One region of the Streptomyces sp. ID05-26A genome, then DNA from elsewhere that is predicted to be linked to it. Evidence: predicted binding sites of a transcription regulator. Region 1 holds the regulator's gene; each other region holds the start of a gene.
The links. Region 1 encodes HrcA, which represses chaperone genes, less so after heat shock. Its sites were predicted from a motif close to TTNGCACTCNGNNNNNCNGAGTGCNAA; they were not measured.
Positions count from the first base shown of each region.

Region 2: a site for HrcA is predicted at 8,760-8,786, ahead of groL (chaperonin GroEL). Genes of this name have one in related genera too.
Region 3: a site for HrcA is predicted at 4,361-4,387, ahead of groES (co-chaperone GroES). Genes of this name have one in related genera too.

Region 1 is NZ_JARAYZ010000008.1:216,411-226,980, reverse strand. It holds gene PV646_RS42665 (ABC transporter substrate-binding protein) at 1-512, opposite strand, end outside; gene PV646_RS42660 (sulfate adenylyltransferase subunit 1) at 527-1,870, opposite strand; gene cysD (sulfate adenylyltransferase subunit CysD) at 1,871-2,770, opposite strand; gene PV646_RS42650 (phosphoadenylyl-sulfate reductase) at 2,767-3,450, opposite strand; gene PV646_RS42645 (Insertion element protein) at 3,447-3,605, opposite strand; gene PV646_RS42640 (nitrite/sulfite reductase) at 3,602-5,287, opposite strand; gene hemW (radical SAM family heme chaperone HemW) at 5,651-6,859, shown strand; gene PV646_RS42630 (hypothetical protein) at 6,861-7,055, opposite strand; gene PV646_RS42625 (hypothetical protein) at 7,101-7,472, opposite strand; gene hrcA (heat-inducible transcriptional repressor HrcA) at 7,701-8,723, shown strand; gene dnaJ (molecular chaperone DnaJ) at 8,780-9,928, shown strand; gene PV646_RS42610 (16S rRNA (uracil(1498)-N(3))-methyltransferase) at 9,925-10,570, shown strand, end outside.
Region 2 is NZ_JARAYZ010000001.1:2,708,233-2,718,802, forward strand. It holds gene PV646_RS13425 (AAA family ATPase) at 1-1,151, opposite strand, end outside; gene PV646_RS13430 (hypothetical protein) at 1,193-1,795, opposite strand; gene pssA (CDP-diacylglycerol--serine O-phosphatidyltransferase) at 1,876-2,844, opposite strand; gene PV646_RS13440 (phosphatidylserine decarboxylase) at 2,844-3,539, opposite strand; gene PV646_RS13445 (M48 family metallopeptidase) at 3,744-5,168, opposite strand; gene moeA (molybdopterin molybdotransferase MoeA) at 5,194-6,390, opposite strand; gene PV646_RS13455 (AIM24 family protein) at 6,461-7,102, shown strand; gene PV646_RS13460 (cold-shock protein) at 7,191-7,397, shown strand; gene PV646_RS13465 (serine/threonine-protein kinase) at 7,478-8,698, shown strand; gene groL (chaperonin GroEL) at 8,924-10,543, shown strand.
Region 3 is NZ_JARAYZ010000001.1:1,506,493-1,517,062, forward strand. It holds gene PV646_RS07290 (hypothetical protein) at 1-755, opposite strand, end outside; gene PV646_RS07295 (hypothetical protein) at 770-1,387, opposite strand; partial or broken gene PV646_RS07300 (MerR family transcriptional regulator) at 1,475-1,720, opposite strand; gene PV646_RS07305 (WhiB family transcriptional regulator) at 1,889-2,185, shown strand; gene groL (chaperonin GroEL) at 2,261-3,886, opposite strand; gene groES (co-chaperone GroES) at 3,971-4,264, opposite strand; gene PV646_RS07320 (alkaline phosphatase D family protein) at 4,441-5,946, shown strand; gene tsaD (tRNA (adenosine(37)-N6)-threonylcarbamoyltransferase complex transferase subunit TsaD) at 6,018-7,082, opposite strand; gene rimI (ribosomal protein S18-alanine N-acetyltransferase) at 7,066-7,524, opposite strand; gene tsaB (tRNA (adenosine(37)-N6)-threonylcarbamoyltransferase complex dimerization subunit type 1 TsaB) at 7,521-8,201, opposite strand; gene PV646_RS07340 (hypothetical protein) at 8,548-8,892, opposite strand; gene tsaE (tRNA (adenosine(37)-N6)-threonylcarbamoyltransferase complex ATPase subunit type 1 TsaE) at 8,956-9,414, opposite strand; gene PV646_RS07350 (alpha/beta fold hydrolase) at 9,411-10,508, opposite strand; gene alr (alanine racemase) at 10,505-10,570, opposite strand, start outside.

The sequences.
Region 1 (10,570 bases):
ACGGTGACCTGGCCGGTGAGGTTCTTCTCCGCCAGGTACTTCTTCAGCGACACGTCCTGCGTGTTCGCGAGCTGCGGCGTGGCGACGACCTTGCCCTTGAGGTCCTCGATCGAGTTGATCTCGGGCTTCACCACGAGCTGCGCGCCACCCGAGGTCGCGCCGGCGATGAGCTTCACGGCCTCGCCCTTGGACTTCGAGTAGGCGTTGATCGCCGGTCCGGAGCCGATGTAGGCGATGTCGAGGGACTCGCCCAGCAGGGCGTTGACCTCGTCGGGGCCCGCGTTGAACGTCTGCGTCGTCAGCTTGGTGTTGCCGAGTTCCTTCGCGTACAGGCCCTTTTCGACGCCGATCAGAGCGGCGGCGTGGGTGATGTTCGGGAAGTACCCGAGGCGGACCTCGGCGGCGGCGCCCTTGGACTCGGCGGCGGGAGTCTCGGAGGTGCCGGCGCGGCTGCAACCGGACAGGGCTGTCAGGGCGATCAGTGTGACGGCGATGGCGGGCTTGAGGTTCACGGAAGTGTGGCCTTTCAGGGACCGGGGGAGACAAGGGCGTGGTTGTCGGGGGTAGCGGCGCTACCCCCGGTACAGCTCTCCACGCCGTCCTCAAGCAGCGGCAGCGGAGCCCCGACCAGTCCGGCGGCGAGAGTGGAACCATCACTCGCGTCGATCACCAGGAAGGACCCGGTGCGCCGGCTGAAGCTGTAGTCGTCCAGCGGAACGGGCTCTGCGAGACGCAGAGCCACTCGGCCGATCTCGTTCAGCTCCAACGAGGCAGGGCTGTCCACACTGGACAGGTTCTGCTCGTCGAAGCGGTCGCGCAGCTCGGTGACCATCGCCTGCACGGTGCGCGTGCCGTGCTTGACGAGGACTCGGGCCCCGGCCCGCAGCGGCTTCTCCGCGAGCCAGCAGAGGGTGGCGTCCAGCTCGTCGGTGACGTTGGGCTCGTTGCCCGCCACCGAGATCAGGTCGCCGCGGGAGATGTCGATGTCGTCCGCCAGCAACAACGTCACGGACTGGCCGGCCGCCGCCTCCGCCAGTTCGCCATCTGCCGTGTCGATCTTCGTGACCTTCGAGCGCCGCCCGGACGGCAGCACCACGATCTCGTCACCCGGCTTGACCGTGCCCGCCGCGACCAGACCGGCGTACCCCCGGTAGTCGAGGTGCTCGGCCGTGCGAGGGCGGATCACGTACTGCACCGGGAAGCGGAACGGCGCGTCGTGCGGGTCGGGCTCGACCGGCACCGTCTCCAGGTGCTCCAGCAGCGTCGGGCCGGAGTACCAGGGCGTGTTCGCGGACTTCTCCACGACGTTGTCGCCCGCCAGCGCCGACACCGGGATCTCGACGACCGAGTCCTCGGTGTAGCCCAGGGCCGTGGCGTGCGCCGTGAACTCCTTGGCGATGCGGGAGAACGTCACCTCGTCGTAGTCCACGAGGTCGATCTTGTTGACCGCGAGGACGAGCCTCGGCACGCCCAGCAGCGCGAGAACCGCCGCGTGGCGCCGGGTCTGCTCGATGACGCCCTTGCGCGCGTCCACGAGCAGGACCGCGAGCTGCGCGGTGGACGCGCCCGTCACGGTGTTGCGGGTGTACTGCACGTGGCCCGGGGTGTCCGCGAGCACGAACGACCGCTTGGGCGTCGCGAAGTACCGGTACGCCACGTCGATCGTGATGCCCTGCTCGCGTTCCGAACGCAGGCCGTCGACCAGCAACGACAGGTCCGGGGTCGCGAGACCGCGGTCGGCGCTCGCGCGGTGCACGGCGTCGAGCGTGTCCGCGAGCACGGACTTGGTGTCGTAGAGCAACCTGCCGACGAGCGTGGACTTCCCATCGTCCACGCTGCCTGCGGTAGCCAGCCTCAACAGGTCGCTCATTTAGAAGTAGCCCTCCCGCTTGCGGTCTTCCATGGCGGCCTCGGACAACCGGTCGTCGGCACGTGTCGCGCCGCGCTCGGTCAGTCGTGAAGCGGAGACCTCGGCGATCACCGCTTGGATGTCGGCGGCGTCGGACTCGACGGCGCCCGTGCAGGAGCCGTCGCCGACCGTGCGGTAGCGAACCGTCTTGCGCAGCAACGTCTCGCCCTCGCGCACCGTGCCCCACGGGCCCTCGGCGAGCCACATGCCGTCACGCAGGAACACGTCGCGCTGGTGCGAGTAGTAGATGTCCGGCAGCTCGATGCCCTCGCGCTCGATGTAGTTCCACACGTCGAGCTCGGTCCAGTTGGACAGCGGGAACACGCGGACGTGCTCACCGGCGCGGTGCCGGCCGTTGTAGAGGTTCCACAGTTCCGGGCGCTGGCGCTTCGGGTCCCACTGGCCGAACGCCGTGCGCAGGCTGAAGATCCGTTCCTTGGCGCGGGCGCGTTCCTCGTCCCGGCGTCCGCCGCCGAAGACCGCGTCGAACTTGTGCTGCGTGATCGAGTCCAGCAGCGGCACCGTCTGCAACGGGTTGCGCGTGCCGTCCGGACGCTCTTCGAGGCGGCCGTCGTCGATCCAGTCCTGGACCTTCGCGACCTCGAGACGCAGACCGTGTTGCGCGACGACGCGGTCGCGGAACTCGATGACCTCGTCGAAGTTGTGCCCGGTGTCGACGTGCAGCAACGGGAACGGCACCGGAGCCGGGTAGAACGCCTTGATCGCGAGGTGCAGCAGCAGCGTCGAGTCCTTGCCGCCGGAGAAGAGGATCACCGGCCGGTCGAACTCACCCGCGACCTCGCGGAAGATGTGGATCGCCTCGGATTCGAGACGTCCCAGGGTGTCGAGCGCGAGTGTCATCCGTGCAACCCACATTCCGTCTTCGACTGACCGGCCCACCGGCCGCTGCGGGCGTCCGCGCCCGGCAACGGCTTCGCGGTGCACGGCAAGCAACCGATCGAGGGGTATCCCTCCTGCACCAACAGGTTCTCGAGGATGCCCTTCTCGCTGATGTAGGCGTTGAACTCGTCGTCGCTCCACGGAGCGATCGGGTTGATCTTCACCAGGCCGTTGCGGTCGTCCCACTGCACGATCGGCGTGTTCGCCCGAGTCGGGGCGTCCACGCGGCGCACACCGGTGACCCACGCGTCGTACTTCGCGAGCTCCCGGCGCAGCGGCACGACCTTGCGCAGGTTGCAGCACGTGGCCGGATCCGACTGGTACAGCAGGCCGAACTCGCGTTCCTGGTCTTCGACCGACTGCTCGGCGGCGGCGTTGACGATCCGCACGTCCGGGTAGACGACGCCGACGGCGTCACGCACGCCGATGGTCTCCGGGAAGTGGTAACCCGTCTCCAGGAACAGCACGTCGAAGTTCGGCTTCACCTTGGCGGCGAGGTCGATCAGCACGGCGTCCTGCATGTTGGAGGCGACGATGTAGTTGTCGCCGAACGTCCGCGCCACCCACTCCAGCGCCTCTTCGGGGCTCGCGTCCCGCAGTTCCTGCTCGGCCGCGTCGGCGACGATCTTGAGATCGCTCACTTCTTCACCTCCTGCGGCAGGTTGAGCCCGACGAACGAGACCTTGAAGACGCGGCGGCACCCGGTGCACAGCCACGCGTAGCTGGGTTCCTCCTGCGGCCGGAGGTCCTCGTCACCGCAGTAGGGGCAGTAGAACGGCGTCGCCCTCTCAGTCATCGCAGCGAACCCTCTTCCGCCCGGCCGACCCACTGCGCGAACCGCTCGTCGGTCTCGCGCTGGGCCACGAAGTTCCGGACCACCCGCTCGACGTACTCGGGCAGCTCGGCCGCGGTCACCTTGTGGCCGCGCAACTTCCGGCCGAACCCGGCGTCGAGGCCGAGCCCGCCACCGAGGTGCACCTGGAAGCCCTCGACCTGGTTGCCCGACTCGTCCGTGACGATCTGGCCCTTGAGGCCGATGTCCGCGGTCTGGATGCGGGCGCAGGAGTTGGGGCAGCCGTTGATGTGCACGGTGATCGGCGCCGTGACGCCGTCCACGATGTCCTTGAGGTTGGCTTCGAGCTGCGTGACGAGGTCGAGGGCGCGGGCCTTGGTCTCGACGATCGCGAGCTTGCAGAACTCGATGCCGGTGCAGGCCATGATGCCCCGGCGCCACGGCGACGGGTCGACCTGCAGGCCGAGCTTCGCGAGGTCGCTCTTGAGCGTGGGGATCTCGGCCTCGGGCACGTCCAGCACGATGATCTTCTGCTGCGGCGTGAAGCGGACGCGGCCGGAGCCCGCCCGTTCGGCGTACTTCGCGACCTCGACCAGGATCGAGCCCGACACGCGGCCCGCGACGGGCGCGGCGCCGACGTAGAACAGGCCGTCCTTCTGCTTGTGCACGCCGATGTGGTCGAGCTGCTGGTCCAGCTGCTCCGGCGCGGGGCCGTCGATCATCTTGCGCTTGAGGTACTCGTCCTCGACGACCTGGCGGAACTTCTCCGGGCCCCAGTCGGCGACGAGGAACTTGATGCGCGCACGGTGACGCAGGCGGCGGTAGCCGTAGTCGCGGAAGACGGAGATGACGGCTTCCCACACGTCCGGCACCTCGTCGAGCGGCACCCACGCGCCCAAACGCTTGCCCAGCATGGGGTTCGTGGACAGGCCGCCGCCGACCCAGAGGTCGAAGCCGGGCCCGTGCTCGGGGTGGTTCACGCCGACGAACGCGATGTCGTGGATCTCGTGCGCGACGTCCTGCAGACCGGAGATGGCGGTCTTGAACTTGCGCGGCAGGTTCGAGAAGCGCGGGTCACCGATGTAGCGCTCGAGGATCGTGTCGATCGCCGGCTGCCCGTCGATGATCTCGTCCACCGAGATGCCCGCGACCGGCGAGCCGAGGATGACGCGCGGGCTGTCGCCACACGCCTCCATCGTCGTGAGGTTCACCGCTTCGAGCTTCTGCCAGATCGTGGGAACGTCCTCGACCCGGATCCAGTGGTACTGGATGTTCTGGCGGTCGGTGATGTCCGCGGTGTCACGCGCGTAGGTCTGCGAGATCTCACCGAGAACCCTCAGCTGCTGCGTGGTGAGCGCACCGCCGTCGCTGCGGACGCGCATCATGAAGAACTCGTCGTCCAGCTCCTCCGGCTCGAGCGTGGCCGTGCGGCCGCCGTCGATGCCGGGCTTGCGCTGGGTGTACAGGCCGTACCAGCGGAACCGTCCGCGCAGGTCGGCAGGGTCGATCGAGTCGAAACCGCCGTGGGCGTAGATGTTCTCGATGCGGGCGCGGACGTTGAGCGGGTTGTCGTCCTTCTTGCTCCGCTCGTTGGGGTTCAGCGGCTCTCGGTATCCGAGTGCCCACTGACCCTCGCCGCGACGCTGCTTGGCACGCGGTGACGTCTGCGGCGTGGCCATCGCCATCCTCCGGGGTTTCGAGGCGCTCGGTGCGCGTGCGAGCCCGGAGGTGCTTGTGGTGGGGGCGTCGTCAGCGCGCCGGGCGCTGACGGGAACAAATCAGCGCGCGGTCATGCCGAACGACGGCACATCGCGCTGGAGACACGACGGAAGTCGACGTGGCGGCGGGCCACGAGGCGGACTCCAGTCGAATGCATGTCCTCAGTGTGCATGCCGTCCAGTGCGTGGTCCACCGCCAACCGAATGCTGGGATTGACGAGGGGGAGTTGACATCCTAGGCTGGTTTCACTCCGTAATACTTCTGTCACCGACAGATACTTCCCCTGGTCGAACACCGCCATTCGTGCCTTGTAGGGGACACTGGGAGTCATGCCCTCCGCTCTGCCCGAAGGCGAGCCCGCGCCCGCTGACGGTTCGCTCCCCGCCTCTTCCCTCGCCTGCGTCGGTTCGCGCCCCTTCGGCATCTACGTGCACGTGCCGTTCTGCGCGACCCGCTGCGGCTACTGCGACTTCAACACCTACACGCCGGGTGAGCTGGGCTCCTCCGCGTCGCCGGAGTCGTGGCTGGAGGGCCTGCGCCGCGAACTCGACCTGGCCGCGTCCGTCCTCGGGACCGCGCCTTTGGCCGAAACCGTGTTCGTGGGCGGGGGAACGCCTTCTTTGCTCGGCGCCTCCGGTCTTTCGGACGTGCTGGACGCCGTGCGCCAGTCGTTCGGCCTGGCTCCGGGTGCCGAGGTGACGACGGAGTCGAACCCCGAGTCGACGTCCGTCGAGTTCTTCGAGGGGATCCGCTCCGCGGGCTACACGCGCGTGTCGTTGGGCATGCAGTCGGCCGCACGGCACGTACTCGCCGTGCTGGACCGCAAACACACACCCGGCCGTCCGGGTGAAGCCGCCCGCGAGGCACGCACGGCCGGGTTCGACCACGTGAACCTGGACCTGATCTACGGCACACCGGGGGAGCGGCCCTCGGATCTGGCCGCGTCTCTCGACGCCGTGCTGGACGCGGGCGTCGACCACGTGTCCGCCTACGCGTTGATCGTGGAGGACGGCACCGGCCTGGCCCGCCGCATCCGCCGCGGCGACCTGCCCATGCCGGACGACGACGTGCTCGCCTCGTCCTACGAGATGGTCGACTCCGTTCTGAGCGGTGCCGGCTTCTCCTGGTACGAGGTGTCGAACTGGGCCACCTCGGTGGAAGCCCAGTGCCGGCACAACGTCCTGTACTGGAAGGGCGCGGACTGGTGGGGCTTCGGCCCCGGCGCGCACAGCCACGTCGGCGGCGTGCGGTTCTGGAACGTGAAGCACCCGGCCCGCTACTCGTCCCTGCTGGCCGAGGGGAACTCGCCCGCGGCAGGCCGCGAGACGTTGTCCTTGGAAGACCAGCGGGTCGAGCGCGTGCTGCTCGAACTGCGCCTGGCTTCAGGGCTGCCTCTCGACGTGCTGGACTCCGAGGGACGTGACGCGGCGAAGCAGGCGGTCGCCGACGGGCTGCTGGAGCCGTTGGACGACCGGTGCGTGCTGACCGATCGCGGACGGCTCCTGGCCGACGCCGTGGTGCGGCGCCTGCTGCCCTGAGTCACCGGGCGCGCAGGTCGTGCTGACTGCGCACCTCGGTGACGGTGTCCCCGTTCCTGTCGTAGGTCGCGGTGCCCCACCACAACCCGTCCTCCCTGCGGACCTCCTCCCAGACGACCGTGCCTTCCCACCACGCGTCGTCGCTGAACACCAGACATGGCTTCCCCGGTGGCCGGAGCCACACCACGTTGCCCACGTTTGGACCCTAGCGAGCACCACCGACAAAAAACCGGAGTCTCGGTCAGGGAGGCGGCTGACGGTTGCGCAGGAGGCTCGGCAGCCTGCCGAGCACCGCGATCATGAGGTGCAGGAAACCGCGTTCGGTGACCTTGTCGTCCTGGCGGAGCTGGAACGCGCCCACGACGGTGACCGCGAGCAGACCGCCGACCACCACGACGGGCAGCACCCAGATGGACGCCAGCTGACCCACGACGAGCAGCACGGCGGTCGCCACCACGAACAGGACCAGGTAGAACGAGCCGGACACCCAGGGAGACCTGGTGAGGGCAGGACGTTCCCCGTCCGCTCGCCGCACCTCCGAGTACACCCGCATGACGTCGTCGGCGCTGGAGCCCTGGATCCTGCTGACCCGCCCGCGGGAGTCGAGCTGCATGCCGCAGTTCGGGCAGTGCGGTTCATCGCTCGTCCGGCGGCAGTGGTGACACGTGAACGCGCCTGTGTTCGTTTCGTCCGACACGCTCGTGTAGTCGCGGAAGCCGCCGCTGCCGTTAGTCGTCCGGCGCGACCCTCGGAGCCTCGATCGAGCGCGACTTCAGAGCGGGCACGGGGCACGAATCCGGCTGGGTAAACTCGGGAGTAGTGGACACGGAGGTGAACAGCGATGAACGCCGATGAACGTCGGTTCGAGGTGCTGCGCGCCATCGTCGCCGACTACGTGTCCAACCAGGAGCCCGTCGGGTCGAAGGCCCTGGTCGAGCGGCACAACCTGGGTGTGTCGAGCGCGACCGTGCGCAACGACATGGCCGCGCTGGAGGACGACGGGTACATCGCCCAGCCGCACACCAGCGCGGGACGCGTGCCGACGGACAAGGGCTACCGGCTCTTCGTCGACAAGCTGAGTGAGATCAAGCCGCTCTCGCAGGCCGAGAGGCGGGCGATCCGCAGTTTCCTCGACGGGGCGGTCGACCTCGACGACGTGATGCGCCGCAGTGTCCGGTTGCTCGCGCAGCTCACCCGGCAGGTGGCGGTGATCCAGGTGCCGACGTTGTCGCGTGCGGCCGTGCGTCACCTGGAGGTGCTGCCGATCACGCCGTCGCGGCTGATGCTGGTGCTCATCACCGACACCGGGCGCGTCGACCAGCGGATCGTCGAGCTCGGGGACGTGATCAGCGAGGAGCACACGGCCCAGTTGCGCGGTGTGCTCAACCAGGCGATGGCGGGGCAGCGGCTCGCCGAGGCGTCGGCCAAGGTCGCCGAACTGCCCGACGAGGTTCCGTCGAACCTCCGCGATCCGATGCTGCGAGTCGCTACTGTGCTCATCGAGACGCTGGTGGAGCACCCCGAGGAACGGCTGGTGCTCGGCGGAACGGCGAACCTCACGCGGAGCATCACCGACTTCCCCGGCTCGCTGCGGCAGGTGCTGGAGGCGTTGGAGGAGCAGGTCGTCGTGCTCAAGCTGCTCGCCGCCTCCCGCGACCCCGGTCGTGTGCTGGTGCGCATCGGCGAGGAGAACGAGGCCGCTGAGATGCGCAGCACTTCCGTGGTGTCCATCGGCTATGGCAGCCGTGACAATCCGCTCGGGGGTCTGGGCGTCGTCGGACCGACGCGCATGGACTATCCCGGGACTATGGCGGCCGTGCGCGCGGTTGCCAACTACGTCGGTGAGATCCTGACGGGTCGTTGAAGCGACGTACCGCCCACACGTACTTGCAGTAGTGGATGAACATGAAAGCGAACAAGGTGGCCAGGGATTACTACGGCATCCTCGGTGTCTCGCAGAACGCGACACAGGATGAGATCAAGCGCGCCTATCGCAAGCTCGCCAGGCAGCTGCACCCGGACGTCAATCCCAACGAGGAGGCCCGCTTCAAGGAGGTGACGGCCGCCTACGAGGTGTTGTCGAACCCCGAGAAGCGCCGCGTCGTCGACCTGGGTGGCGACCCGCTCGACTCGGGCGGCGGTGGCCGTCCCGGTGGTGACCCGTTCTCGGGCTTCGGTCTCGGCGACATCATGGACGCCTTCTTCGGCGCGCAGTCCGGCGGTGGCCGTGGGCCGCGCAGCCGCGTGCAGCCCGGCTCCGACGCGTTGATCCGGCTCGACATGACGCTGGAGGAGTGCGCCGCGGGCGCCACCCGCGAGCTGACGGTCGACACGGCGATCCTGTGCGACCGCTGTCATGGCGCCGGCACCCAGAACAACTCCAAGCCCGTCCAGTGCGACACGTGCCACGGCCGCGGCGAGGTCCAGTCCGTGCAGCGCTCGTTCCTCGGCCAGGTCGTCACGTCCCGCCCGTGCCCGGTCTGCCGCGGCTACGGCGAGGTCATCCCCGACCCGTGCCAGCAGTGCGCCGGTGACGGCCGCACGCGCTCGCGTCGCACGATCTCCGTCAACATCCCCGCCGGTGTCGCCGAGGGCATGCGCGTGCGCCTCGCGGGCCAGGGCGAGGTCGGCCCCGGCGGTGGCCCGGCCGGCGACCTCTACGTCGAGGTCGAGGAGCACCCGCACGAGATCTTCGAACGCGACGGCGCCGACCTGCACTGCATCGTGCAGATCCCGATGACGACGGCCGCGCTGGGCGCCACGTTGCCGTTGAAGACCCTCGACGGCGAGGAAGAACTCCAGATCGACCCCGGCACGCAGCCGAACACGCAGCTCGTCATGACGGGCCGCGGCATGCCGAAGCTGCGCTCCACCGGCCGTGTCGACGGTCGCGGCGACCTGCACGTGCACCTCGAGGTCGTCGTGCCGACCAAGCTCGACGCCGCCCAGTCCTCGTTGCTGCGCGACCTGGCCGAGATGCGCGGGGAGAGCGAGCCCTCCCTGTCCCACAACGGCAAGGGTGGCGGCGGGCTGTTCTCCCGCCTGCGTTCCTCGCGCGGCCACCGGTGACGCTGCCCGTCTTCCTCGTCGCGGCACTGCCGCGGGGCGAGGAGTTCGTGCTGGACGGGCCGGAAGGCCGTCACGCCGCCACCGTGAAGCGGTTGCGCGTGGGCGAGGAACTCGTGCTGTCGGACGGGTCCGGTGCCCAGGTGCGCTGTTCCGTGGTGGCGGTGGAGAAGGACGCCCTGGCGCTGCGCATCGTCGAGCGCTGGGTGGAGCCTGAGCCTGCACCGCGCGTGGTGCTCGCCCAGGCCCTGGTCAAGGGCGACCGCGGCGAGCTCGCGGTCGAGCTCGCCACCGAGGCCGGGGTGGACGGTGTGGTGCCCTGGCGCGCCACCCGGTGCATCACCAAGTGGGAGGACGGGCCGCGCGGCGCGAAAGCGCTGGGGCGCTGGCGATCCACGGTTCGTGAGGCGGCGAAGCAGGCCCGCCGGGCGCGCGTGCCGGTCGTCGACGAACCCGTGAGCACCACTCAGCTTTCTCATCGCATGTCGTCGTCCGCACTCACTCTCGTGTTGCACGAGAGCGCCACCGAACGACTTGCGGACGTTCCGTTGCCCGATTCCGGGGACGTGCTGCTAGTGGTGGGTCCCGAAGGCGGAATCACGCCGGAGGAACTCGAGACTTTGCGATCTTCCGGTGCTCGGGTGG
Region 2 (10,570 bases), on a different contig from region 1:
GACTCCAGCGGGACGTCTCGGAGCAGGACTCGCAGTAGTTCGGTGCGGCCCGCCGTGTCCGGGAGGGGGAGTGACAGTTCGCGGTCGACCAGGTCTGGGGCTCGTAGGCGGGCGTCTACGGATTCTGCTCGTGCCGAGGTGACCACCAGGGCGAGGTTGGGGCGGGAGATCGCCGTGCGGAGCATGTCCAGGACGACGGTGGCCACCGGGGGTGGGGTGGTCGGGAGCAGGGCGTCGATGTCGGTGATGAGCAGGATCGTGGGCTGCTCTGGCACGGTGGCGATGGCGTCGCCCAGTTGTTTGGCCATCGCGCCCGGTTCCAGGACCGCGATGCTCGGGGCTGCCAGTTCTACGATCGAGGCGTCCAGGGAGCGGGCCACCGCGCGGACCAGTGTTGCCTTGCCGACGCCTTCCGGGCCACTGACCATGGCCGCGAGGCGGGCTGAGGCGCCCAGTTTCGTGAGGAGGTCGGGCTGGCGGAACATCAGTTCCAGCCATTCGGCGAGGCGGCGTGCCTGGTCGCGTTGGCCCACCAGGTCGGTGAGGGGCAGCGCCTCGTGCTTCTCCTGCACCACCACGGGTGTGACCTCGGCGGCCGGGGCCTGGGCTGAACGCCAGCCCACGACGCTCGACGGCTGCACGGCCACCGGGCCCGCGGGGTCGGTCGAGGTGATCGTGATGAGCTCGTTGGTCCACGTCATGCCGATGGCGTTGGACAGCTTGCGGCGCGTTTCCGAGACGTTGGCGCCGGGGGGTGGCGCCAGGTCCTGGGGGAGCAGCGAGACGTTGTCGCCGACGGTGAGGACCTTGCCGGTCAGCGCCATGCGCACGTGCTCCGGCGTGAGGGCCGTGGTCGCCAGGCGGGAACCTGCGACGGTGATGGAGCGGGCGGCGGTCACCTGGACCGGGGCCACGACGATCTCCGCGCCCTCGACCACGCCCAGGTTGGTCAGGGTGACGTCGTCCACCAGGACCACGCCCGGTGGTTGTTCGCCCGAGGCGGCCAGTGCGGCGCTCACGCGGGCGCCGGTCAGCTTCACGGCGTCCCAGGCGCGCAGGCCCAGGGCGTCGAGCACCTCGGGGTGGAGGCGGACTACGCCTCGCCGGGTGTCCAGAGCGGACGGGGACAGGCGAGCCGTCAGCGTGATCACGACGCCGACTCTAGTTCCTCCCCGCGCCCGGGACGCGGACGTTATGGCCTCGTGTGCTGCTGCGGAGGCTCTGCGGTCGTCGCGGAGTACCCCGAGAGCAGCCACTCGGTGCTGGAGACGATCGCGGGGGTGGGGATCGGGACGGTGGCCCCGTCGAGAGCCGTGTTCTCCTCGCCCAGCAGTGCGCCGGTGCGGGGATCGAACACCAGGACGTGGCGCAAGTGCCGTTCCTGTTCGACGTACGTGACCGACTCGCCCGTGGTCTCCGCCGACATGCCGGGAAAGGTGGCGAGGTCGAGCAAGAGCAGGCGCTGCAGCGCCGGTGGGACGACCTGACCGTGCCAGATCAGGCCGAACGTCTTCATCGCCGCGGCGGTGGAACCCTTCGGATTCCTCGTCCGCAACTCGGCGGTGACGGCAGCGGGATCGGTGGCGGAGAGGAAGCCGGCCGGCAGCCGTCCCGGCGGGTAGTCGCCGGTCGGCTGCACGGCCTCGCCGTTCGTGGTGACCAGCAGCCGGCCGGAGCCGTCAGAGGTGATCCACTGTCGTCGTTCCTGGCGTTCGACGCTGCCGGTGAGCGAGGTGGTCTGCCTGGTGCGGGTGATCTTGCGGACCGTGTGCAGGAACGCGCTGGACGTGTGCACGTAGTGGTATCTGCCAGAGCCGGGTGGCTCTGGCAGATGCACTGTCTTCTCGGCTAGATCCCGCAGTAAGGCAGCCGCACTCACGGCTTGTCGTGCCTTCTCAGGCCGATCTGCCGCCAGGACCGCCGTCCGCTGCCGTTGTCGCGTGACGCGGGCATCTCCGAAGAAGATGCGGTCGCGTCACGACGAGGGCGGCGCACGGCGCGCATGGCCGCACCGGCGACGCGGCCGCGCAACGGCTGCCGCAAACCGAGTCGGCGAGCAGCGACACCGTGCGCCCGCTTGATGGCACGGCGGTCGGCACCGGTGACGGTCCACGCCTCCGGGTGCTTCGACAGCCACATGTACCGCCGCACCGAGTAGGGCAGGTGCGCCAGGTACACGACCATCGCGATGATCAGTGCCACCAACGGGTACGTGATGATCGCGGCCGCCAGCAGGCCGACGGCGACCAGCAACGGGGCCACCGCGCGCGGCGGCACCTTCACCGTCTTCACGGACAGCGTCGGGATGCGGGAGACCAGGAGCATCGCGACCAGGACGGTCCACACGCCCACGACGTAGGAGTTGTTCCACCAGCCGTCGGTGCGCACCTGCTCCTCGATGATCAGGGGCAGCAGCAGGAGAAGACCGCCGGCGGGCGCCGGGACGCCCACGAAGAACTCCTTCGCGAACGGCGGCTGTTCCTTCTCCAGCAACGTGTTGAAGCGGGCCAGGCGGACCACCATGCAGACCGCGAAGATCAGCGCGATGACCCAGCCGGCTCGGTTGCCCTCGAACTTCCAGAGGTAGATCGCGAGGGCGGGCGCGACGCCGAACGAGATGGCGTCGGCCAGCGAGTCCAGCTCCGCGCCCATCTTCGACGTCGCGTCCAGCAGGCGGGCGATGCGGCCGTCCAGGCCGTCGAACACGGCTGCTGCCGCGATCGAGGCGATGGCCGCGCCCCACATCCCGACGTTCGCGAAGTGCACGGCGGACAGGCCCGAGCACATGGCGAGGACCGTGATCGCGTTCGGCAGGAGGCGAACGCCGGGCCCGCTGGGTGCCATCAGGCTTCCGGCAGTTCGGCGAGAACGGTCTCGCCGCCGATGGTGCGCTGGCCGGCCTCGACCAGGACGCGGCTGCCGCGCGGCACGTAGAGGTCCACGCGCGAGCCGAAGCGGATCAGGCCGTAGGTCTGACCGGCGGTGACCTTCTCGCCCTCGGCGACCTCGCACACGATGCGGCGGGCGACCAGGCCGGCGATCTGCACCACGACGAGGTCGTGGCCGTCGACGGTGCGCAGCCACACGGTGTTGCGCTCGTTCTCCTCGGATGCCTTGTCGAGGTCGGCCGAGAGGAACTTGCCGGGGTGGTACGAGACCTGGACGACCTCGCCGTCCGCGGGCACGCGCTGCACGTGCACGTCGAACACGGAGAGGAAGACGCTGACGCGCGTCATCGGCTGGGAGCCGAGGCCGAGCTCGGCCGGCGGGACGGCGTCGACCACGTGCGAGACGGTGCCGTCGGCCGGGGCCACGGCGAGGTTCGGACGGGTCGGCGTCACGCGCTTCGGCTCGCGGAAGAACCACGCCACCCACGCCGTGACCAGCGCGAGGACGACGCCCAGGCGCTTGGAGCGCAGCCGGACGAGGAGGGTCGCGATCGCCGCACCGGCGACGAACGGGCGCCCTGCGGGGTGCATCGGCGGCACCATGCCGCGCGCGAGTTCGAGGAAGTGGGAGACGGGCTTCTCGCTGCTCATCGTGTCTGTGGGTTCCGTAGCTTCGGTGGATTGTCGGGCGGCATCACGCTACGGCAACGGCCCAAACCGCCCATCAGGACTGCCGGAAAGACAAGTGGCCGGTAGGCCCGTGCATCCCCCGACGAATGCGCGGGCCCACCGGCACCTGCGAGCAGTGTAATCCCCGTCACATGGCGTTAACAACGTCGCTCGGTGAGCGTTCCGTCACAGTCCGTCCACGCCCAGGGACTGCAGCCTGAACCGCACTTCGGGCACCCGGTTAGCGTCACGCACCGCGGGTGCGACCAGGTCCTCCGGGTAGACCGCAGCTCCGTCCGGCATCCGCAGCGCGAACAGCCCGCCCCAGTTGAGTTCCAGCGTGGCGCGGTTAGCCGCGACGAGCAGGTCAGCCACCATGCACGCGAGTAGTTCCGTCACGGCCTCGACGGCCGCGTCGTGCACCTCGGCCTGGGTCAGCGACGCGTCCACGGGCGCTCCCGTGAGCTTGTGCAGCTGCGCGCCCTCCAACGCCCTGAGCACGTCGGCGATCGTGTCGCCGACCTTGCTCACCCGGCCCGCGTGCCGCAGCAGGTCGGCGTGCCGGCGGACGAGTGCCGGTCCGGCCAGTGGGGCCAGCTCCTCCCAGGTGATCGGCGGCCCCTGCACGTCGACGAGCGCCGCGACCTGCTCGGGCGGCAGGCCGGCCAGCAACGGCCACGAGGAACGTTCGTCGATCGCCTCGGCCACACTGCCGCTGAGCTGGGAGAACTGCGCGATCGTCGCGACCCGCGCCCGGATCGGCGGATGGCTGTCGAACACCGACGTCGGTTCCTCCGCGGCCAGCAGCGGCTCGATCTCGCGCAACTGGTGCACGCGCCGCGGGTGGTCGAGGTAGGCGCGGAAGCCCTCCAGCAACGGTGGCGTGCGACCGGCCGCCACGGCCAGCGACACGTACCAGCGCTTGTAGTCCTCCCACGCGATGCCCAGCGGGCCGCCGCGCAGCAACGACCGCATCGACGCCTCGCGCCCGGCCGCCGCGACGGACACCTCGTCGGCGAACCGCTCGTGCTTCCGGCTCTCCGAGGCCGCGACCAGCGCGTACAGCCTCGCCCACCCGTACAGGACGCCGAAGAGGGCGAAGTCCTGCCTGGACGCCATCCCGAGGGCGTGCTGTGCGCGCGAGGTGAGCGCCGACAGCCGTGTGTGCCCGCCGCCGTAGTGGCCGAGTTCGTGCGCAAGCACCGACCGCAGTTCGCCGATCGTCATCCCTGCCAGCCAGGGCAGGCCCAGCTCCATGTGCCGGGTGCCGCGGCGTTCCCAGACGCCCGCGTTCGCCTTGTCGACGAGCCGGATCTCGTCGGGGCTGCGGGTGCCCGCGATCCTCGCGAGCTCGTCGACGTGCCGCCAGAGCTCCGGGTGCGCCGGGCGCGGCAGCTCGACCCCCTCCGCCCGCGGGCGCGCCCAGATCGCCGTGACCACCGCGAACAGCGTCGGGCCACCCACGACCAGTGCCAGCGCCAGGAGCCACCAGCCCCCCTCGTCGTCGCCCCGGCCGAAGAGGACGGCCGCGAGCACGCCCAGTCCCACGACGAGGCCCACCGCGAGCACGAAGAACCCCGCCAGCAGCGCCAGCGCGAATGCCGCTCTCATCTCCCTGCTTCCCCCAGATCTGTGACTACTGCAGGTATCTCACGGTGACCTCGGCCCCCGCGGGCAGTTCGGTCACGTCCTCGGGCACCTCGATCAGGCAGTTCGACAACGCGAGCGCCGACAGCAGGTGCGAGCCCGGACCGCCGACCGGCGTCACGACCTCGCCGGACGACGGGTCGTGCAGACCGCGCCGGAACTGCGTCTTGCCCGCCGGAGACGTCAGCGCGGACGTGATCGTCGCCCGCGCGCTGCGACGTTCGGACTGCGTGTGTCCCATGGACGCCATCAGCGCCGGCCGCACGAACACCTCGAACGACACCTGCGCGCTCACCGGGTTGCCCGGCAGCGACAGCACCGGCACGCCCTCGTAGCGGCCGGAGCCCTGCGGCCCGCCCGGTTGCATCGCGACCTTGGTGAACTGCACGTCGTGGTCCTCGAAGGCGTCCTTGACCACCTCGTACGCGCCCGCGCTGACCCCGCCGGACGTCACGATCACGTCCACCGCGCCCAGGTACGGCCGCAGGGCCTGGTGGAACGCCTCGACGTCGTCCGGCACGAACCGCAGTTGGAGGGCGACGCAGCCCGCCTCCCGCACGGACGAGGCGAGCATCATGCCGTTCGACTCGTAGATCTGGCCGAGCTCCAGCGGGCGGCCGGGTTCGACCAGCTCGGAGCCCGTCGACAGGACCAGCACGCGCGGACGGCGGCGCACGGGCAGCTCGGGCAGGCCGAGCGCGGAGGCGAGGCCGAGCGTGGACGGGCGCAGCACGGTGCCCGCGGCCAGCACCGCGTCGCCCTTCTGCACGTCGTCGCCGCCGATGCGGATGTTCTGGCCGGGCTCCACAGGCCGGTTGATCGTCACGGTCTCCGTGCCGCCGTCGGTCCACTCGACCTGGACCACCGCGTCCGCTCCGGGCGGGATCGGCGCGCCGGTCATGATCCGTTGCGCGGTGCCGGGGGTCAGCGGGTTCAGCTCGGTGCGGCCGGCCGGGATGTCGTCGGTCACCACGAGACGAGACGTCTCGTCCCGGCTCAGGTCGGCCGCCCGCACCGCGTACCCGTCCATCGCCGAGTTGTCGAACGGCGGCAGGGCGAGCGGCGCGATGACGTCGGCGGCGAGCACGAGCCCGAGGCACTCCTCGAGCGGGAGTTGCAGCACGGGCATCGACCCGACGAGCTCCGCGACGCGGCGGCGGTGTTCGGCGACAGTGGTGGGAGGCACGACTGCATACTGCCAACGTCGCGCCGATCGTGACGATCGCTTTCCGCGTTTCCTCCCGGAGGTGTTGTTCGTGCAGGTCCGGACCAGGCACACACCGACGTTCGGCGTGGCGAGACTCGTCCTCGCGCCCGGCGAGGCGGTGCTGGCCGACCCGCTGACCATCGCGGCGACCAGCTACGGGCTCGTGGTCGAGGTGAAGGGCGCGGGCGCGAAGGCCGTCGCGCTGTGCACGGCGGGTGCGGAGGGCGGCTGGCTCGACGCGGCGCCCGTGCTGCCCGGCGACCTGCACCAGATCGAGCTCGACGGGACGCACGGCTGGTGCCTCGCCCGGCACAGCTGGATCGCGTCCAGCAGCACGGTGGCGATGAACCCGGAGGCGCCGCCGATGCAGGCGATCTTCGGGGGCGCCGAGGGCTTCCTGAACTACGCGCACGGCCAGGGCGCGGTGCTGCTCGCCTGTTACGGCGCACTCGACCTGGTGACGCTGGAAGTGGGAGAAGCGGTGACCATCAGCAGCGATCACGTCGTGGCGTTCGCGGACACCGTGCAATGCCGTCTCCGGCCGTCGGTACCGGATGGCGTGCAATCCATTCAGACGGGTGAGGGGCTGGTGTTCGACTTCGCTGGTCCGGGCGCCGTGCTGACCCAGGCGCGCGGCCCCCGCAGGCTCACCACCTGGTTGCGCGCCAACGGAGTCAGCCCTCGTTCATGACTCCGTAAGGAGGTATCCGCGTGAGATTTCTTCTTTTAGCGTTGCTCTCTGCGCTTTGCGTGAGATGCGTGATCTGAAGGAGGACGTCTTGGCTCTCGGCACCGTCAAGTGGTTCAACTCCGAAAAGGGATACGGCTTCATCGCGACCGATGGCGGGCCCGACGTCTTCGTGCACTACTCGGCGATCCAGATGGAAGGCTTCCGGACGCTCTCAGAAGGCGACCGGGTGGAGTTCGAGGTGCAGGCCGGGCGGGACGGGCGCAGCCAGGCGTCCGAGGTGCGCCGCGCCGGCTAGGGGCCGGTTGGAGATCACTTCGGTCACGCCTTCGGCCAACCCGGGACAAGCCGATCCGGCCGGACGTTAGGCTGCCTTGCGTGTCGGAGGACCTGAGCGGACGACGAATCGCGCATTACCGGATCGATGGTGTGCTGGGTCGCGGTGGCATGAGCGTGACGTATCGGGCCACGGACGTGAGGCTCGGCCGCAAGGTCGCGCTCAAGGTCATCGGTGAGCACCTCGCTCCCGATGCCGAGTTCCGCGAGCGGTTCGTGGACGAGGCGCGCAACACGTCCGCGATCGACCACGCGAACATCGTGCCGCTGTACGACTTCGACGAGGTCGAGGGCCTGCTGTACATCGCGATGCGGCTCGTGGACGGCCAGGACCTGTCCGGGCACATCAAGGAGGGCCCGCTCACCCCCGCGCGCACGTTGTCGCTGCTCGCCCAGGTGGCCGAAGCGCTCGACATGCTGCACGGCAAGGGCCTCGTGCACCTCGACGTGAAGCCGGCGAACGTGCTGGTGACGCAGAAGGAGGGCGTGCGCGAGCACGTCTACGTCGCCGACTTCGGCCTGACCCGCCGCGGCGCCACCGGCCACCGCACCCGAACGGGTGATTTCCTCGGCTCGCCGACCTACGCGGCGCCGGAGCACCTGCGGGGCGAGCCCGTCGACGGCCGCACCGACCAGTACGCGCTCGCGTGCATGCTCTTCGCCTGCCTGTCGGGCCGCCCGCCGTTCCAGGGCGGCGTGCAGGAGGTCATCGCGGGCCACCTCAGCAACGTCGTGCCCTCGCTGTCCCAGGTCGTGGCGTTGCCGCCGGCCATCGACGAGGTCATCCGCAAGGGCACCTCCAAGGACCCGGCGCAGCGGTTCGCGAACTGCGCCGAGCTCATCAACGCCGCACGCGTCGCTCTCGCCGGGGTCGCGCAGGGCTCGGCTCCCGCTCAACTCGGGCCGCAGTCCGGCTCGTTCCCCGCTCAGGCGCCGGTCTCCGGTCCGATGCCGGCGCAGCAGGGGCAGTACCAGGGCGGCTACCAGCAGCAGTTGCAGGACCCGGTCCGGCTGCGCCCGCCGAACCAGGTGGGCGCGAGCGCGTTCACGTCGGGCGGCAAGGAGCGGCCGGCGTGGTTCGCGCCGGTGATCGCCGCCGTGGTCGCGATCGTGGTGATCGTCGTGCTGGTGGTGATCCTCTCTCCTGGTGACGAGCCCGCGCGGCAGCCGAAGACCAACTCCTCGCCGACCCTGAACATCGGGGACGAACCGACCTCGAGGAAGCCGCTGCCGACCTCTGTGCCGGTGCGCACATCACGCTGAGAGTCGCCTGGGAGTCGTCTGCGGTCGCTTGCACTCGCCGTGTCCGAGTGCTAAACACGAACTAGCACTCGGCTCGTCCGAGTGCCAGAACAGTGAGGCTGGGACGGTGAGGCCCTTCTGGGTCGTCCGTCGCGGGCACCGAGCCTGGCCACTCGCACCGTGTTCCGCTGTGGGCGTGTGCCCGCAGTGGCCCAGGAACTCACATAGGCGGAGGAACACACCGCAATGGCCAAGATGATTGCGTTCGACGAGGAAGCCCGTCGCGGTCTCGAGCGCGGGATGAACATCCTCGCTGACGCCGTCAAGGTGACGCTCGGCCCCAAGGGCCGCAACGTCGTGCTTGAGAAGAAGTGGGGCGCGCCCACCATCACCAACGACGGCGTCTCCATCGCGAAGGAGATCGAGCTCGAGGACCCGTGGGAGAAGATCGGGGCCGAGCTCGTCAAGGAGGTCGCGAAGAAGACCGACGACGTCGCGGGTGACGGCACCACCACCGCCACCGTGCTCGCCCAGGCTCTGGTCCGCGAGGGTCTGCGCAACGTGGCCGCGGGTGCGAACCCGCTCGGCCTCAAGCGCGGCATCGAGCAGGCCGTCGAAGCCATCGCCGAGCAGCTGCTGAAGAACGCCAAGGAGATCGAGACGAAGGAGCAGATCGCTGCTACCGCGTCCATCTCCGCCGCTGACCCCACGATCGGCGAGCTCATCGCCGAGGCGATGGACAAGGTCGGCAAGGAAGGCGTCATCACCGTCGAGGAGAGCAACACCCTCGGTCTCGAGCTCGAGCTCACCGAAGGCATGCGCTTCGACAAGGGCTACATCTCCGGTTACTTCGTGACCGACCCCGAGCGCCAGGAAGCCACGCTGGAGGACCCGTACATCCTCCTGTTCGGCTCCAAGATCTCCACGGTCAAGGACCTGCTCCCGCTCCTCGAGAAGGTCATGCAGGGCGGCAAGCCGCTGCTGATCATCTCGGAGGACGTCGAGGGCGAGGCCCTGGCGACCCTGGTCGTCAACAAGATCCGTGGCACCTTCAAGTCCGTCGCCGTCAAGGCGCCCGGCTTCGGTGACCGCCGCAAGGCCATCCTCCAGGACATCGCCACCCTCACCGGTGGCCAGGTCATCACCGAGGACGTCGGCCTGAAGCTGGAGAACGCCGACATCTCGCTGCTGGGCAAGGCCCGCAAGGTCGTCGTCACGAAGGACGAGACGACCATCGTCGAGGGTGCCGGTGACGCCGACCAGATCCAGGGTCGCGTCAACCAGATCCGCGCCGAGATCGAGAAGTCGGACTCCGACTACGACCGCGAGAAGCTCCAGGAGCGCCTCGCGAAGCTCGCCGGCGGCGTCGCCGTCATCAAGGCGGGCGCGGCCACCGAGGTCGAGCTCAAGGAGCGCAAGCACCGCATCGAGGACGCCGTTCGCAACGCGAAGGCGGCCGTCGAAGAGGGCATCGTCGCGGGTGGTGGCGTTGCGCTGCTGCAGGCCGCCGAGGCTGCCTTCGCGGGTCTGCGTCTCTCGGGCGACGAGGCCACCGGTGCCAACATCGTCAAGGTCGCCGTCGAGGCTCCCCTCAAGCAGATCGCGATCAACGCTGGTCTCGAGGGTGGCGTCGTGGTCGAGCGCGTCAAGTCCCTGCCCTCGGGCGAGGGCCTCGACGCCGCGACCGGCGAGTACAAGGACCTGATCAAGGCGGGCATCATCGACCCGGCCAAGGTCACGCGTTCCGCGCTGCAGAACGCCGCGTCCATCGCCGCCCTGTTCCTGACGACGGAAGCCGTCGTCGCGGACAAGCCGGAGAAGAACGCCGCGCCGGCCGCGCCCGACGCCGGTGGCATGGACTTCTGAGTCCAGCCGCTTCGTTTCACCTCTGAA
Region 3 (10,570 bases), on a different contig from region 1:
GTCGCCCGGTTGATGGCGGTTGCGCCCACCGTGGGGGCATGGCCCGCCAGAACGAGAGCGCTCGGCCAGATCAACGGTTGGAGCCCCTCCTTCGCACTGTGATTTAGCTCACACTCGACTAGTTCAAGCCCGCGGTTCAGGCCTTCGGCGGTCCCCCACACGACCAACGAGGTGCCCAGGACGAGTGCCGACTTGAGCTCGTGCCGCAGCGCCTTTCTGCTCGTCGCCAGCCCGTACGCGTGCTCGGCCGGCGCCACGGCGGCGTCCGCGTGCCCGGACGCCAGCTCGATCTCGGCGGTCACCCAGCCCTTGCGGACCTCACCGCGCCAGCCCCGCGTCTCAACTCGTGCGAGCAACCCGCGGGCCTCGTTCAGGCGTTGAGCACCGAGCGAATCGGCGGCGAGGCCGAGCAGGGCGTCGGTCCGGGCACCCGCGGCGTCGATCCCGTCGGGGTCCGAGGGGCCTGACGGCGGAACGCGCGCCAGGGCGGCACCGTCGAGGGCACGAGCGAGGTGGTGGGCCCCCAGCTGACGGTGGTGCGACGCGCGAGTCGAGAGGGACAACGAGGCGATCACCGGGTCGGGGTCGTGGCGGAGCGCGTCCAGCACGGTGGCCGCGGCGGCGTAGTGGCCCTGGCCGCCGAGCACCACCGCCGCCAGCCATCGGGCGCGAGGACCGGGCGACGAGAGCGCGGGCCAGACGGCGAGGCCGGGTGAATCGCCGAACGCGGCCCGGCGCAGCTCCTCTTCGAACACGAGGAGGGAGTCTTTCAGGTGACCGCGGCCTCGACCGCGTCCACGGCGGCCGCCAGGTCCTCCACCCGCTCGGCCGGCGCGGTCACCACCCCGCGCCGCCAGCCCGGCCCTCCGACGAACACCCGCACCTGCTGCCGGGTCCGCGGCAGAGCGGAGATCACCCCCGGATCGGCGTACCGGGGCAACTGCGCCCAGAGCACCACCGCGGAGGGCGCGGTGCGGCGCACGGCGGCGGCAAGGGCGTCCATCGGCAACGCCGCCCCCAACTGCCGCACGACCACGCCTCGGTGCGCCAGTTCGGCGGCGAGTGGGTAGAGAGGAAGGTTGTGCCTCTCCTCCGGCATGCACGCCAGCAGCACGGGGCGATGGTTGCGTCCGAGGGTGACGAGCGGTGTGGCGCGCACGAACGCCGCGAGCACGCACTCGTTCAGCAGGTGCCCGACCTCGACGCCGGCGCCGGAGAGCTGCCACCGGGCGGCGACGGCGGTCAGGACGGGGCGGACGACCTCGTTCCAGGTGGCGATCACGCCGTCGGACGCCAGCGAGTCGGCGAGCATTCCCTGCACCGCGATCGAGTCCATCGCGACCGCCGCACGGCCCAGACCACGCGCCAAACGAGACGCTCCGGGCATTTTCAGTCCACGTCCACCCGATGGTGCGACGGGGACCACTCCGTGTGTCATCGACGATTTCGAGTCGAGCGCGAAACGGGCCGCCTCGGCGGAGGACGCACCGCGCAGAAGTGCGCGCTGCATCAATTCGAGACGGGCCACGTCGGGCGGCCCGTATTTCCGGTGCCGCCCCACGGTGTGGCCGGTCGGACCCAGTCCGTAGCGGCGGTCCCAGGTGCGAAGGGTGGCGGGAGCCACGCCGAGTCGCCTGGCCACCGCGGCCACTGAGAGAAGGGGCTCACTCGTGTGACTACCGGTCGATTCGATCTCCGGCGGTGTCATCACGAGAGCCATGTTCCGTTCACCTCATCCGGGCGGCAACTCCGGGCGGTGAGTGATCGAACACGCGTGCCGTCACCCATCAGTTGATAAGGGTCTTCAGCCTCTTGAACAAGTTTTGACGCGGTTCTACGGTGGATCATCGTTAAGCCGAATGGAGCAGTCGTCACGGAGGCGGTCTCGATGGCGGACACCCGAAGGCTCCCCGGTCCCAACGCAGACCTGTGGGACTGGCAGATGCGCGGTTCGTGCCGGGGCATGGACAGCGCGTTCTTCTTCCACCCCGACGGTGAACGGGGTCCGGCGAGATCACGCCGGGAAGCTCGCGCGAAGGCTGTCTGCCTCGCCTGCCCGGTTCTGGAGATGTGCCGCAGACACGCTCTGGCCGTGCAGGAACCGTACGGAATCTGGGGCGGGCTCTCGGAATCGGAGCGCGACCACATCATCAAGGCGCGAAAGCGGCAGTTGGCAATTGTCTAGAACGTAAAAACCGGGGCGGCACCAAACGAAAGGTGCCGCCCCGGTTTTATTTGAGTTCGAAGAACTCTGTTCGACTCAGTGGCCGTGCCCGTGGCCGTGGCCGTGGCCACCGGCGGAAGCGGGCTCGTCCGCCTTCTTCTCGACGACGGCGCTCTCGGTCGTGAGCACCATGCGCGCGATGGAGGCGGCGTTCGCCACGGCGGAACGCGTGACCTTGACCGGGTCGATGATGCCCTGCTCGAGCAGGTCACCGAACTCCAGCGAGGCCGCGTTGATGCCGAAGCCCCACTCGCCCTCGCGGACCTTGTTCACCACGACGGCGCCTTCGAGGCCGGCGTTCGTGGCGATCCAGAACAGCGGCGCGGACAGGGCCTTCGCGACGAGCGCGACACCCGTGGCCTCGTCACCGGTCAGGCCGAGGCCGCCGTCGAGCACCTTGGAGCCGTGCACGAGAGCGGAGCCACCGCCGGGGACGATGCCCTCCTCGACCGCGGCCTTGGTAGCGGCGACCGCGTCCTCGATGCGGTGCTTGCGCTCCTTGAGCTCGGTCTCGGTGGCGGCGCCGACCTTGATCACGGCGATGCCGCCGGAGAGCTTCGCGAGGCGCTCCTGGAGCTTCTCGCGGTCCCAGTCGGAGTCCGTGTTCTCGATCTCGCGGCGCAGCTGCTCCGCGCGACCGGCGATGTCGGCCTTGGTGCCGCCGCCGTCGACGATCGTGGTGTCGTCCTTGGTCACGACGACGCGGCGGGCGGAGCCCAGCTGGTCGAGCGTGGTCTCGGTGAGCTTGAGGCCGATCTCCGAGGAGATCACCTCGCCACCGGTGACGACCGCGAGGTCGTCCAGGAACGCCTTGCGGCGGTCACCGAAGAACGGCGCCTTCACGGCGACGACCTTCAGGGTCTTGCGGACGGCGTTGACCACCAGCGTGGACAGGGCCTCGCCCTCGACGTCCTCGGCGACGATCAGCAGCGGCTTGCCGGACTCCGCGACCTTCTCGAGGATCGGGAGGACGTCGGCCAGGGCCGAGATCTTCTCGCGGTGCAGCAGGATGCGGACGTCTTCGTAGACGGCCTCCTGCGCCTCGAGGTCGGTCGAGAAGTGCGTCGACACGTAACCCTTGTCGAACTGCACGCCCTCGGTGATCGCGAGCTCGGTCGCGAGCGTGGACGACTCCTCGACGGTGATGACACCGTCCTCGCCGACGCGCTCGATGGCCTCGCCGAGCAGGGCGCCGATGGACTCGTCACGCGACGAGACCGTGCCGACCTGCGCGATGTTCTCGCGGCCCTTGACCGGGGTGGCCTTGCCGCGGAGCTCGTCCACGACGGCGTCGGCGGCGGCCTGGATGCCACGGCCCAGCGCGGTCGGGTTCGCACCCGCGGCGATGTTGCGCAGGCCTTCCTTGACCAGCGCCTGCGCCAGCACGGTGGCGGTGGTGGTGCCGTCACCCGCGACGTCGTTGGTCTTGGTGGCGACCGACTTGGCGAGCTGCGCGCCGAGGTTCTCGAACGGGTCGTCCAGCTCGATCTCACGGGCGATGGTCACGCCGTCGTTGGTGACCGTCGGGCCACCGAACTTCTTGTCGAGGACGACGTGGCGCCCGCGCGGCCCAAGGGTGACCTTGACCGTGTCGGCGAGCTTGTTCACGCCGCGCTCGAGCGCCCGACGAGCGTCCTCGTCGAAGCTGATCTGCTTGGGCATTACTTGAAGCCTCTCTGAGTAGCGAAACGCCCCGGAAGCCCCGGATGGGGCGCCGGGGCGTCAGGCATGACAGCCGAGCGTCGACTAGTTGACGACGGCCAGCACGTCGCGAGCGGAGAGGATCAAGTACTCCTCGCCGTTGTACTTGACCTCGGTGCCGCCGTACTTCGAGTAGATGACGACGTCGCCGACAGCCACGTCCAGCGGGACGCGGTTGCCCTTGTCGTCAATGCGGCCGGGGCCGACCGCGAGGACCTTGCCCTCCTGGGGCTTCTCCTTCGCGGTGTCCGGGATCACGAGGCCGGAGGCGGTCGTCGTCTCGGCCTCGGAGGCCTGAACGACGATCTTGTCCTCAAGCGGCTTGATGTTCACGCTCACCGGGATGACCTCCACGGGTCGTTGGCAGGTTCGTCTGTTTAACGGCTCCTGCCACCCCGCCGTCGCGGGGGTCGGGGCGGTGCTGGTGCCGTGCAATTGGCACTCTACCCACGAGAGTGCCAAGGCTTCAACGAGACCCCCGAACCGATCACCATCCGGGAGCCGTATTCAGGGGCATGTCCCCGTTGACGCGCCGAACGCTGCTGCTCGCAGGCGTGGCAGGAGTCACAGCCCTCTCGGCCGGTGCCTCTGCCCGTCCGAGCGACCCTTTCACACTCGGTGTGGCCTCGGGCGACCCGGCACCCGACGGGGTGGTCCTGTGGACCAGGCTGGCCTTCGAGCCCCTCGCCGGGGACGGCCTCGGAGGCATGCCGAACCGTCCGGTCGAGGTGCTCTGGCAGGTCTCGGAGGACGAACGGTTCACCCGAATCGTGCAACGCGGCTCCACCACGGCTCGACCCGAGGAGGCGCACAGCGTCCACGTCGAGCTCGTCGGGCTGGAGGCCGGCCGCGAGTACTTCTACCGCTTCAAAGCCCTCAACCACCTCTCACGGACGGGCCGCACGCGCACGGCACCGCCTCCGAACGTGCTGCAGGTACCGCTGACGATGGCCTTCGCGTCGTGCGCGCAGTACGAGCACGGGTACTTCACGGCGTATCGCAGGCTCGCGGAGGACGAACCCGACCTGGTGCTGCACCTCGGCGACTACACGTACGAGTACGAGAGCGGCATCCACGTCGCCCCGAGCGGCAACGTCCGGCACGTCGAGGGCCCGACCACGGTGACGCTCGCGGGCTACCGGCGGCGGCAGGCGCAGTACAAGACCGATCCCGACCTGAAGGCGGCCCACGCCGTGGCGCCGTGGTCGGTGATCTGGGACGACCACGAGATCGACAACAACTGGGCGGGGCTGCTGCCGGACAAGCCGCAGCCGAACTTCCTCGCGCGCCGGGCCGCGGCCATCCAGGCGTACTACGAGAACATGCCCCTGCGCAGGTCATCGAGGCTGTACCGGCGGATCCGATGGGGCGCGCTGGCCACGTTCCACATGCTCGACACCCGCCAGTACCGGACGGACCAGGCCTGCGGGGACGGGCTGCAACTCTGTCCCGAACGGCTCGAGCCCGAGCGCACCATGCTCGGCGCCGCGCAGGAGGACTGGCTGTTCGACGGCTTCCGCGGCTCCGCGGCCCGCTGGGACGTGCTCGCGCAGCAGGTGTTCTTCTCCCAGTACGACTACATCCCCGGCGAGGTCGACAAGTTCCTGCTGGACGCGTGGGACGGCTACGTGGCGGACCGCGACCGGGTCGTGGCGGGGTTCGCGGACGTGCGGAACCCGATCGTGCTGACCGGGGACGTGCACGCGGCGTGGGGTGCGGAGGTCAAGGAGCGCTGGGACGACCCGTCGTCGAAGACCCTCGCGACCGAGCTCGTGACCACGTCGATCACGGCCGGTGGCGACGGCTCGGAGGAGTACGCCGAGACACCGCTGTGGCTGCGGGAGAACCCGCACGTGAAGTACTTCAACAACCGCCGCGGCTACACGCTCACCAGGTTCACGCCCGATGAACTGCGCACGGACTTCCGCGGCCTCGACTACGTGACGAGGCCCGGCTCCCCGATCTCCACGAAGGCGTCGTTCGCCGTGGAGGATCGGGTGCCAGGCCTCAACAAGGTCTAGCGAAGCTGACCTCGTTGAGGCCTGGCACCCTCCAGCTTGAAGAGATGTGACAGCCCGGGCCTCACCAAGCTTCAGAGGATCTGGACCGCGTTGACCGGCAGGCCGGGGTTGGTCGAGAGGTCCATCGACGACGGCTTCGCGCCCGCCGCCACCAGGTGGGCGCCGAGAGCGGCGATCATGGCGCCGTTGTCGGTGCACAGCCGTGGGCGCGGCACGCGCAGTTCGATGCCCGCCTCGGCACAGCGCTCGGCGGCCAGGCCGCTCAACCGCGAGTTCGCCGCGACACCGCCGGAGATGACGAGCGTGCCGACGTCGAGGTCCTTCGCGGCCCTGATCGCCTTGGCGGTCAGCACGTCCGCGACGGCCTCCTGGAACGACGCGGCGACGTCGGCCAGCGGGATCTCCTCGCCGGCGCGCTCGGCGCGTTCGACCCAGCGGGCGACCGAGGTCTTCAGGCCGGAGAACGAGAAGTCGTACTTCGCGTCGCGCGGGCCGGTGAGGCCGCGCGGGAACGCGATCGCGCAGCCGTTGCCCTGCTTGGCGAGCTTGTCGATGGGCGGGCCACCGGGGTAGGGCAGGTCGAGCAACCGCGCGACCTTGTCGTACGCCTCGCCGGCGGCGTCGTCCACTGTGGACCCGATCTCGGTGATCGAGTTCGCCAGGCCGCCCTCGATCAGCAGCAGCTGCGAGTGGCCGCCGGACACCAGCAGCGCGAGGCAGCGCTGCGGCAACGGGCCGTGCTGCAACGTGTCCGCGGCGACGTGGCCCGCGAGGTGGTTCACGCCGTAGAGCGGCTTGCCGAGCGCGGCCGCGTACGCCTTCGCGGCGGACACGCCGACCAGCAGCGCGCCGGCCAGGCCCGGTCCGGCGGTGACGGCGATGGAGTGGATCTGGGAGAGCTCGACCTTCGCGGTGTCGAGCGCGCGGCGCATGGTCGGGACCAGCGCTTCGAGGTGGGCGCGGGAGGCGACCTCCGGCACGACGCCGCCGAAGCGGGCGTGCTCCTCGACGCTCGAGGCGACCTCGTCGGCGAGCAGTTCGAGCGAGCCGTCCGGACCGAGGCGGACGATGCCGAAGCCCGTCTCGTCGCACGAGCTCTCGATGCCCAGAATCAGACGATCAGACACTGTGAGCAGGCCTTCCCATCGTGTACGCGTCGGCACCCGACGGCTGGTAGTAGCGGCGGCGCAGGCCGAGTTGCTCGAAGCCGTGCGCCTTGTACATCGCGATCGCGGGCTCGTTGTCCGTGCGGACCTCGAGGAACACCGGCACACCGATCTCGTCGACGCGGGCCAGCAGGTCGCGCAGGAGGGTCTTGCCGACGCCCCTGCCCTGCCAGTGCCCGATGACGGCGATCGTGTGCACGCTGGCCTCGTGCGGACCGGCGCCGAGGCCGGCGTACCCGATGAGCTCGCCGTCCGCGTACGCGCCGAGGTAGTAGTTGCCGTTGTCGAGCTCGCTGTGGAACGCGTTCTCGCTCCACGGGTCGTCGCCGGGGAACAACGCCAGCTCGATCTCGTGGCACCTGGGCACGTCGGCGTGCTGCAAGGGCGCGAGCGTGACGGTGCCGGTGGTCATGCCCTGGTCACCCTCTTGCGCCCGGTGGGCTCGACGGCGTCGGGACGGCGCAGGTAGAGCGGGGTGAGCGCGGCCGGGCGGGCCTTCGCGAGCACCTCGGCGGCGGCCGCGGCGACCAGGCCCTCGGGGCTCGGGTGCTTCGCGCCGAGGGTCTCGAGGCCGAGGATCTCGGCGTAGATCTCGGCACCCTCACCCGTGGCCTGGTGCACGCCCATCGTCGGCAGCTTCTCGGCGAGGTCCTGCGGGCGCTCGACGTGCGGGCCGTCCGTGCGGCGACCGGCGGCGTCGTAGGCGGCCCAGTAGACCTCCTTGCGCCGCGCGTCGGTCGCGACGAGCAGCGGGTGACCGCTGGCGGCGTCCTTGGCGATGGCGTCGGTGGTGGCGACCGGGTAGACCGGGCGGTTGAGCGCCTGGCCGAGCGCGGCGGCGGTGGCGAGACCGACCCGCAGGCCGGTGAACGGCCCGGGACCGGCGCCGACGACGATCGCGTCGAGGTCGGCGAACGTCTTGCCGGCTTCCTGCAGGGCGTCGCTGATGTGCGGGGTGAGCAGCTCGCCGTGCGCCTTGGCGTTGAGCGTCACCCGCTTCGCGAGCAGGCGCGGCGGGGAATCGGGCGCGAGTTCGACCACACCGGCGGTGACTGCGGGGGTGGCCGTGTCGACGGCGAGCACTAGCACGGTTGTCCAGGGTAGTACCTGTCGGAACCCGCAGTTCCGATGCGTCCTCGTGGCACTCGTACGACCTCGGTCCAGGTTCGCTGAACCGGGTGACGGGGAGGTCTGCCAGAGCGGCGGGCGAACGGATCGCGGCCCGGGGTGGTTCCAGCGGGCGAAGCGCCGGAACCATCAACCCTGAGCGATCACGTCGCGAGAGTGCCGCACGAGCGGCCGCGGGTGATGCCTCACTTGCAAGTCTTGCCGCGCAACGAGATGGGCAAGTCAGTCAAACACGAACTGTCCCGAAAGGACTGTCGTGGGGGATGGCCGACGGGCTCGTTCGGCCATCCCCCACGACGTTCCGGACCTAGCGGCCGGACGTGTTGCCGTTGCAGGCGACGTACGACGGCGAGTGGTCGACCGTGAAGATCTCGAGCGGGCCGTTCCACTGCCACGGCGCGACGCAGGCGTTGTTCAGCACGCTGATGCCGTGACCACCGGCGGCGTGGTTGTCGTTGCACGCGGCGTAGCCGGGGGCGTGGCCCTCGTGCAGCAGCGAGATCGGGCCGTTCCACTGCCACGGCGCGGCGCAGAGGTTGTCGGCAACGCTGATGCCGCCGGAGCGGTCGTGCTCGCCGGCGGAGGCGGGAGCAGCGGCAGCCAGGAGGGCGCCACCGATGACAGCGGTCGCGAAGAGCGTCTTCTTGATCATGCGACTCTCATCGACCGGTCACGCTCTGTCCTTTATGGACGTCACCCCATGTGTCAGAAAACGTCACACAGGAAGGGGACGCGAGCTCCATTCGCCGTGCGGGACGAGCTGAGCTGTGCGAACGTCGTCGATTCCGCGTTCGAGGCGGATCAGCAGATGATCATCGTTCAGGCGTTCCGCGACACCCTCGCCCCACTCGACGGCGACCACGGCGTCGACCAGGTCCGTGTCGAGGTCGAGGTCGTCCAACTCGTCCAGGTGACCCCCGAGCCGGTACGCGTCGACGTGCACGAGCCGCACGCTCCGCCCCTGCGCCGGTTCGTGCACGCGGGCGACGACGAACGTCGGCGAGGACACCCGGCCCTGCACGCCCATGCCGCGCGCCAGACCGCGCACGAACGCCGTCTTGCCTGCTCCCAGGGGCCCGGCGAGCAGCAGGAGGTCTCCCGCGCGCACGAGTTCACCCAGCTTGCGGCCGAACTCCTCGGTGTCCTCCACCAGGGGCAGTTCGACGGTCTTCACGCTCGGCGCCACCACTTCTTCCGATTCTCTCCGCGATCGGCCGCGCAGCGTTCGACGAGCGCGACCAGGTGGTCGTTGACGAGATCAGCCTGCTCCATCATCACCATGTGCCCGGCACCGGGGGCCCGGACGAGGGTGGCGTGCGGCATCTCCTCGGCCATCCGCTCGGCGTGCGAGAACGGCGTGAGCTTGTCCGCGTCGCCGCTCAGGATCAGCACCTCGCAGTGCCGCAGACCCGCCAGCGCCTTGTAGCGGTCGTGCGTGCCGAGGGTCTCCAGGAACTCGGTGAGCACCTTCACCGTCGTCCCGTTGATCATCTTCTCCATCAGGTCCACGAGGGACGGCGCCACCTTGCGGTCGCCGAACGCCCCCATGCGGATACCGCTCCAGGTAAGGCTTTTCGCGCTCTTGCGCACCCACTCGACCAGCCCCGGCTGCACACCGGCGAGCCGGCCGACGCCGAGCGTCACCGGGTTGTAGCGCGACAGCACGGACTTCGGCAGCCCCGCACCGCCCACCGCGCCGGCGGCCGTGCCGATCAACGCGACGCCGCGCACCCGTTCCTCGAAGAGCTCCGGGTGCTTCTCGGCCAGCGCCATGATCGTCATGCCGCCCATGGAGTGGCCGACGAGCACCAGCGGGCCCTCGGGCACGACCGAGCGGATCACCGAGTCGAGGTCGAGCGCGAGCTGGTCGATCGTGCTGTGTTCGGGCGTCGAGCGGCCGGACCGGCCGTGGCTGCGCTGGTCGTAGAGCACCTGGTGCACGCGTGGATCGATCAGCTCGGCCAGGTCGCGGCGCTGGAAGTGGAAACAACGGCGGTCCAGCGCGAACCCGTGCACCAGCACGACGGTGATGTCCGGCTCGCCGCCGTCCGCGGGGTCGACCTCCTCGACGGAGATCGGCACGCCGTCCTCCGCGGCCACCGTCGACTCGCGATCGGGCCTCAGCAGTCCCAGCGGCTCGTCGGCGAGGCTGTCGGTCGCGGTCTTGCGCTCGTGCGAGACCTTCGCGGTCTGCGCCACGGCCGCACCGGCCACGACGGCGCCGACCGCGCCACCGACCCACCCGACGACCTTCCACACCGGCTTCACTTGTAGATCCTCCGCACCCGCGGCCGGTACATCCCGCAGACGATCTCGTAGTCGATCGTCCC